One region of the Streptomyces sp. NPDC006691 genome, then DNA from elsewhere that is predicted to be linked to it. Evidence: riboswitches for the same ligand, from Rfam matches in the RefSeq annotation. Region 1 holds a riboswitch; each other region holds the start of a gene.
The links. A riboswitch is a leader RNA that binds a small molecule or an ion and turns the genes downstream of it on or off. The one in region 1 is predicted to bind S-adenosylmethionine.

Region 1 (2,256 bases):
AGCGTCTCGTCGCCTTCTACAACGAGGCCGTCGACATCACCGTGGACGGCGAACGACTGGCCCGCCCGGCCACGGTGTTCAGCAGGACACTGTCGTCGCCACCGGCGCCGTGAGCCGGGCGCGCCCGACGGTCACCGTTCCGCGTGCGGCGCGTCCGGGCCCGGCCTAGACCGCGCGCCGGAAGGCGGGATGCTCCCCGAGCCGCCGCACGTAGGCGTCGAGTCGGGGGGCCGCGCCGAGCAACTCGGCCGGGTCGTCGAGATGGACCAGCGCCACCCACAGGTCCACGTCCGCAGCCGTCAACTCCTCGCCCAGCGCATAGGGCCGCCGGGCGAGACGGCGATCCAGCACCCTCAGCGCGGCCTGCCGCGCCGAGGGCTGCGCGTCGGACGTGACGTCGCGGTCGAGCACCGTGCGCAGGGCCTCGATGTCCGCGATCAGATGCGGCGGCCGGAGCGGGGCGGCTTCGCCGCCGTCCTCGCCGGCCAGGGGACCCGCGAGGTCGCGGAGGATGTCGGGCGTGTGATTGCTGACGATCCGGCCGCTCCAACGGTCGCGCAGCGCGGGCGCCGTCAACGGTCCGTCGTAGTGGTACCCCGTGGTCTCGTAGGCGCGGCGCAGTGCGGCGTAGCCGTCGGGGGTCGCGGCGGGGGAGCCCAGGATCGTCGTGGCGACCGAGCCGCGCAGACCGAGCAGGTCGAGGGTGATCGCGATGCGCAGCGAGCGGGGACAACTCCCGCACAGGAACAGGTCGTAGCGCCGTGGTGCGGGGTAGAAGCCACCGGCCGCCCCGGCACCGATCCGGCTGCGGAAGCGACGGGCGTGCTGCGACGCCACCGCCGCCGCCCTGGGGCGCGGCCCCGCAGAGGGGGGCGAGGCCTGACAGCCGGTGGACACGGCAGTGCGGGAACTGCGGGAAAACGTCTCGGGCATGACTCTCCCTGGAATGAGGCGCCACTACGGCATGAGCGCATCAGCGGCTGGATGCGGGGCGGCATCGCTGGTCGGGGACGGTCCGGATCGTGCCGACCGGTCCCGGATCAGTAGGCGCTGGAGACGCGCAGGAGATCGATGTGCAGGCGCCTGGTCAGGCCGCTCCTCGGCATGTCCACCCGCCTCATCCTCGGGGCTCGCGAGACGCGAGACCACGCTTGCCCCGCCGTGCAGGCGGGACCCGGTCGTCACCCGGGGCACCCCGTCGCGGTGGAAGGGTTGCCTGTCAGCGGGCCGGGGCCGATGACCACGGGAGCGGGCGGACCCGCACTGTGGGCGCTGACAATCGTGACCGTCCACGCCAGTTTGGGCGGGCTTCGCGAAGCCGTCAAGAAGGCCGACGAGCGGTCTCAACTGGTGGCCCGTACATTGACATTCCCCAGGAGGCCTGCCTACCTTTCGCGAACGACGTGCTGCCCTCGGGCCCGTGGAAACGGGTCGGCAGAACACCTGCGGGGCCAAAGAAGTGACGGTGACAGTGATGCGCGCAGCTGATGGGACGGCCGCCCGGCGGTGCCCCGGCCGCATCCCGCTGTGCACGGACCGCTGTGTCGACCTGCTGCGCGTCAGCAGCGCGCTGTGTACGGAGCCGAGCAGCGCCCTCCGCTGAGCCCTGGCCGTTCCATCGAGTTCCTGACGCCCACCGCCCACGTGGTGCGGCTGTCCGCGCTCGACGTACCCCTCGGACCACGGACGTCCACGCGTCATCGCAGGTTTCCTCGCCGTGTTCCGCCCGGCAGGGGTCCTGCCGCGATCCCGATACGGAGACCCGCACCGCCATGTCCACCAGCGTGTACCCCGCCCCACCGTCCAGCCCGGAATCCCGGCTGACGGATCCTCATGTCCTGGACAACGCCGCCTGGGCGGCGCTGACGGGCCCGCAGGCCCACCTCGCCGAGCGCCACGGCAGGGCCGCCCGCTTCCCCACGGACGTCTCGCCCTTCACCGCACTGGCGGACCCCACCGACCCCCGTGCCTGGGACGACCTGGCCCTGCTGGTCGGGCCCGGTGCCGTCACGCCGGTGACGGCGGTCCGTACCGTGCCGGACGGCTGGGGGATCGAGCAGAGCGGTGAGGGCGTCCAGATGGTGGCCACCGCGCTGCGCGACGCGCCCGCGCCCGAGGCCGTACGGCTCGGGCTCTGCGACGTACCCGAGATCCTGGAGCTGATCGCGCTGACCAGGCCGGGCCCCTTCCTGCCCCGTACCGTGGAGCTCGGCACCTACCTCGGACTCCGGGAGGACGGTCGGCTGATCGCGCTGG
Region 2 (2,256 bases), on a different contig from region 1:
GGCCTTGAAGGCGGTCGACACCGGGGAGCAGCCCTCGGCCTGCGCGCCGAAGATCTTGTACGGCTTGTCCTCGACCAGGCCGAGCTTGATCAGCTCCTGGAGACCCTTGTCGATCTTGGTGAGCTGGGAGCCGGAGGCGATCGGGATGACCAGCTGGTCCGGCAGCCGCCAGCCGAGCTGCTCGCAGATCTCGTACGCCAGCGTCTTGGAACCCTCGCCGTAGTACGGACGCAGGTTCACGTTGACGAAGCCCCAGCCCTCGCCCAGCGGGTCGCCGATGAGCTCGGAGCAGAACCGGTTCACGTCGTCGTAGTTGCCCTCGATGCCGACGAGCTCGCCGCCGTACACCGCGGCCATGACGACCTTGCCCTGCTCCAGGTCGTGCGGGATGAACACGCAGGAGCGGAAGCCGGCCCGCGCGGCGGCGGCGCCGACCGCGCCGGCCAGGTTTCCGGTGGAGGAGCAGGAGAGCGTGGTGAAGCCGAAGGCGCGGGCGGCCTCCAGGGCCTGGGCGACGACGCGGTCCTTGAAGGAGTGCGTCGGGTTGCCGGAGTCGTCCTTGACGAACAGCTTGCCGGGCTCGACGCCCAGCTCTCGGGCCAGGTTCTCGGCCTTGACGAGCTTGGTGAAGCCCGGGTTCAGGTTCGGCTTGTCGGCGACGTCCGCGGGGACGGGCAGCAGCGGGGCGTAACGCCAGATGTTCTCGGGGCCGGCCTCGATCTGCTTGCGCAGCGCCTCGGGGTCGCCGAGCGGCAGGTCATAGGCCACTTCGAGCGGTCCGAAACACAGTTCGCAGGCGAAAATCGGCCCGAGTTCGAAACGCTGGCCGCACTCGCGGCAGGAGAGTCCGGATGCCGGACCGAGGTCGACGGCGGTGCGGGTTTCAACAGTCTGAGCAGACATGGAGGGGAGGCCCTTTCTCCTCATCTTCCTCATGACGAACTTCGCCATGAGACGGATTTGGCACCTTCCCTAGCCGGTGGCCTCGTGTCCGGACCGTGTCGTGACCGACGCGATCGACGAGAACCGACTGGAGGGTTGCCGGGGCTTCAACGGGCCGTATCCCTCTGCCCCTCTGGATGAGCGGTATTCGATTGTCAGCGTGACGACGACCCCCGACATGCGACGGTCATCCGCGTTGTTCAAGACTGTAACCGAAGCCCTGGACGGTTGAGATAGTCGTCCGAACCGCGAGATGGATCACACAAGGAGGCCAGGAGCCGTGCTGGAAGAGGTGGAACGCTGGCTGAGCAGGCGTTCCTGGGCCGCGGCCGAGCGACCGATCGAGCGGATCCTGGCCGCGAAGCACCGCACGGGGACCACGGTCAGTGTGGTCCTGCCCGCCTTGGACGAGGAGGGCACGGTCGGTGAGATCGTGGCCGCGATCCGGCGCGAGCTGATGACGGAGGCCGTGCCGCTGGTCGACGAGCTGGTGGTCGTCGACTCCGGTTCCACCGACCGTACGGCCGAGGTCGCGGCGAAGGCCGGCGCCCGGGTCGTGCACCGCGACGCGATCCTGCCCCGCCTCCCGGCGCTGCCCGGCAAGGGCGAGGTGCTGTGGCGCTCGCTGCTCGTGACCAGCGGCGACATCGTGTGCTTCATCGACGCCGACCTGAAGGACTTCGACGCCGGGTTCGTCTCCGGCATCGTCGGACCGCTCCTGACCGACCCGGACGTGGCGTTCGTCAAGGCGATGTACGACCGCCCCTTCGGGACCGGGGCCGGCCAGGGCGGCCGGGTCACCGAGCTGGTGGCGCGCCCGCTGCTCAATCTGCACTGGCCCCAACTGGCCGGAATCGTCCAGCCGTTGGGCGGCGAGTACGCGGCCCGGCGCTCGCTCCTTGAGCGGCTGCCCTTCCCCGTCGGGTACGGCGTGGAGCTCGCGCTGCTGGTGGACGCGCTGCACACGGTGGGCCTGGACGCGCTGGCCCAGGTCGACGTGGGCGTGCGCAAGCACCGCCACCAGGACGGGCAGGCGCTCGGCCGGATGGCCGCCGCGATCTACCGCACCGCGCAGTCGCGGCTGTCGCGCGGCCATCTCGTCCGGCCCGAGCTGACCCAGTTCGAGCGGGGCGAGCACGGCTTCGTACCGCGGACATACGCGGTGGACACCGAGGAGCGGCCGCCGATGCGGGAGATCGAGGAGTACGCGGTCCACCGCGCGGCCTAGGCGGCGTGGTCCACCGCGCGGCCCGGGCGGCGTGGTCCGCCGCGCGGCCCGGGCGGCCGCGGCTTCGGCCGGGTCAGCGCGCGGCC
Region 3 (2,256 bases), on a different contig from region 1:
GTCCGACACCAACTCCCGCACCGCCCGCACGAAGCGGTCGACGTGCTCGTCCGGCGTCCCCGCCCCGAAGCTGACCCGGATCGCGTTGAGCGAGCGCTCGCCCGGCTCCGCCTCGGGCGCCCCGCACTCGCCCGGGTCCTGCGGGTCCGTGCCGAGCAGGGTGCGCACCAGCGGGTGGGCGCAGAAGAGGCCGTCGCGCACCCCGATGCCGTACTCCGCCGACAGCGCCGCCGCGAAGTGCGAGCTGTTCCAGCCGTCGACGACGAAGGAGATGACGCCCACCCGGGGCGCGTCGTCGCCGAAGAGCGAGAGGACCCGCACCGCGGGAACCTCCGCCAGGCCCTCCCGGACCTTCGCGATCAGATGCCGCTCGCGCTCGACCAGCGCGTCGAAGCCCGCCTCGGTCAGTGCCTTGCAGGCGGAGGCGATGGAGTAGACGCCGATGACGTTGGGCGACCCGGCCTCGTGCCGCGCGGCCGTGGTGTGCCACTCGACGTCGACACCCCCGTCGGAGCGCCGGGCGACCTTCTTGGAGGCCCCGCCACCCGCGAGGTACGGCTCGGACTCCTGGAGCCAGTCCGCGCGGCCGGCCAGCACGCCCGAGCCGAACGGCGCGTACAGCTTGTGCCCGGAGAAGGCGATCCAGTCGACGTCCAACTCCCTTACGGAGACGGGGTGATGGGGCGCGAGCTGGGCGGCGTCCAGGACGATCCGGGCGCCGTGGGCGTGCGCGGCGGCGGCGAGTTCCCTGACCGGCCACAGCTCGCCGGTGACGTTGGACGCGCCGGTGACGCACACGAGGGCGGGCCCGTAGGGGTCGCGGTCGGCGAGCGCGCGCTCCAGCGTCTCGACGGCCTGCTGCGGGGTGCGCGGTGCGTTCAGGTAGGTCACGCGGGCGTCGCGCCACGGCAGCAGCGAGGCGTGGTGCTCGGTCTCGAAGACGAAGACCTGGCAGTCGGCCGGCAGCACCTGGGCGAGCAGGTTGAGCGAGTCCGTGGTGGAGCGGGTGAAGACGATCTGGTCGCCGGGGCGGCAGTCCAGGAACTCCGCCACCGTCGCCCGGCTGTTCTCGAACAGGTCGGTGGAGAGCTGCGAGAGGTAACCCGCCCCGCGGTGCACGCTGCCGTAGTAGGGCGCGTACGCGGCGACGTCGTCCCAGACCCGCTGGAGGGCGGGCGCGCTCGCCGCGTAGTCGAGGGCGGCATACGTCACCTCGCCGCCCGTGACCAGCGGCACGGTGACATCACGGCCGAGCACCGGAAGCGGCGCCGCACAGCAGGGGTCGGCGGACTCGGCGGCGGCGGATCCGACCACGGCGGACTCCACGGCGGCGGACTCGGCACCAGGGGACGGAACGGCACCAGGGGACGGAACGGCGGCAGTGGCGGTGGCGGCGGGGCGTGCGGACATGGCGGTATCTCCCGGCAGGACAAGGCGAGTTGACTTCGGACCCCGGGTACGGCGGCACGACCCTGCATCGAGCGAGAGGGTTCGACTGCCGTGCCGTATACGGGTGTTGACCTCGAACACGCAACCCGGAGAAGGGGGCGCGGAGGTGTGAAGAAGGGGCGCTACGCCCTATCGCATTCGCTTGCTCACGAGACTGCTCCCTTGAGGACCAGGACCCCAGGGCTGTGACATCCAACGATGTCCAGGGGTCCGCGCTTGCCGCAGGCCTTGCTGCCTACGACCTGGTCTTCACCCGGGGCACCCCGCCACGGACGGAGGGTTGCCGGACAGCGAGCCGGGGCCTAAATCGCTGTCACTCATGACCTTGAAGAGCATCCTGCCATACGTATCGACGTGCGCAAGGCGCGGTCCGCGATCTGGACTGCGCCCTGCGTCACACCGCCGTACCGGACGCCGCCGTACCGGACGTCCCCGTACGGACGGACGCCCCCGTACAAGCCGGGTCAGGCGTTGCTCGCCGCGACCCACCGGTCGAGCGCGGCCCGGGCCGCGCCGGAGTCGACCGACTCGGCCGTCCGTGCCATCGCGGCGCCGATCTGCTCGGCGAGCGGCCCCTGCCCCGGTTCGAGGGCCACCAGGGCGGCCGCCGAGTTCAGCAGCACCGCGTCCCGCACCGGCCCCCGCTCCCCCGCGAGCAGACGGCGGGCCACATCGGCGTTGTACGAGGCGTCCGCGCCGCGCAGCGCCTCGATGGGCACGATCTCGATGCCGACGTCCCTCGGGTCGAAGGCCTCCTCGCGGACCTGGCCGTCGCGCACCACCCACACCCGTGAGGTTCCGGTGGTG

Region 2: another riboswitch for S-adenosylmethionine. It lies ahead of thrC (threonine synthase); the one in region 1 lies ahead of ACFYNP_RS11315 (putative leader peptide).
Region 3: another riboswitch for S-adenosylmethionine. It lies ahead of ACFYNP_RS06825 (aminotransferase class V-fold PLP-dependent enzyme); the one in region 1 lies ahead of ACFYNP_RS11315 (putative leader peptide).

What each region holds. Positions count from the first base shown of each region.
Region 1 is NZ_JBIAGW010000004.1:271,581-273,836, forward strand. It holds gene ACFYNP_RS11305 (DUF427 domain-containing protein) at 1-113, shown strand, start outside; gene ACFYNP_RS11310 (glutathione S-transferase C-terminal domain-containing protein) at 166-837, opposite strand; gene ACFYNP_RS11315 (putative leader peptide) at 1,041-1,121, opposite strand; SAM riboswitch class IV at 1,143-1,287, opposite strand; gene ACFYNP_RS11320 (hypothetical protein) at 1,475-1,603, shown strand; gene ACFYNP_RS11325 (GNAT family N-acetyltransferase) at 1,773-2,256, shown strand, end outside.
Region 2 is NZ_JBIAGW010000010.1:121,976-124,231, reverse strand. It holds gene thrC (threonine synthase) at 1-903, opposite strand, end outside; SAM riboswitch class I at 921-1,086, opposite strand; gene ACFYNP_RS22515 (glucosyl-3-phosphoglycerate synthase) at 1,223-2,170, shown strand; gene ACFYNP_RS22510 (alpha/beta hydrolase) at 2,244-2,256, opposite strand, start outside.
Region 3 is NZ_JBIAGW010000003.1:3,957-6,212, forward strand. It holds gene ACFYNP_RS06825 (aminotransferase class V-fold PLP-dependent enzyme) at 1-1,410, opposite strand, end outside; SAM riboswitch class IV at 1,657-1,774, opposite strand; gene trpD (anthranilate phosphoribosyltransferase) at 1,914-2,256, opposite strand, start outside.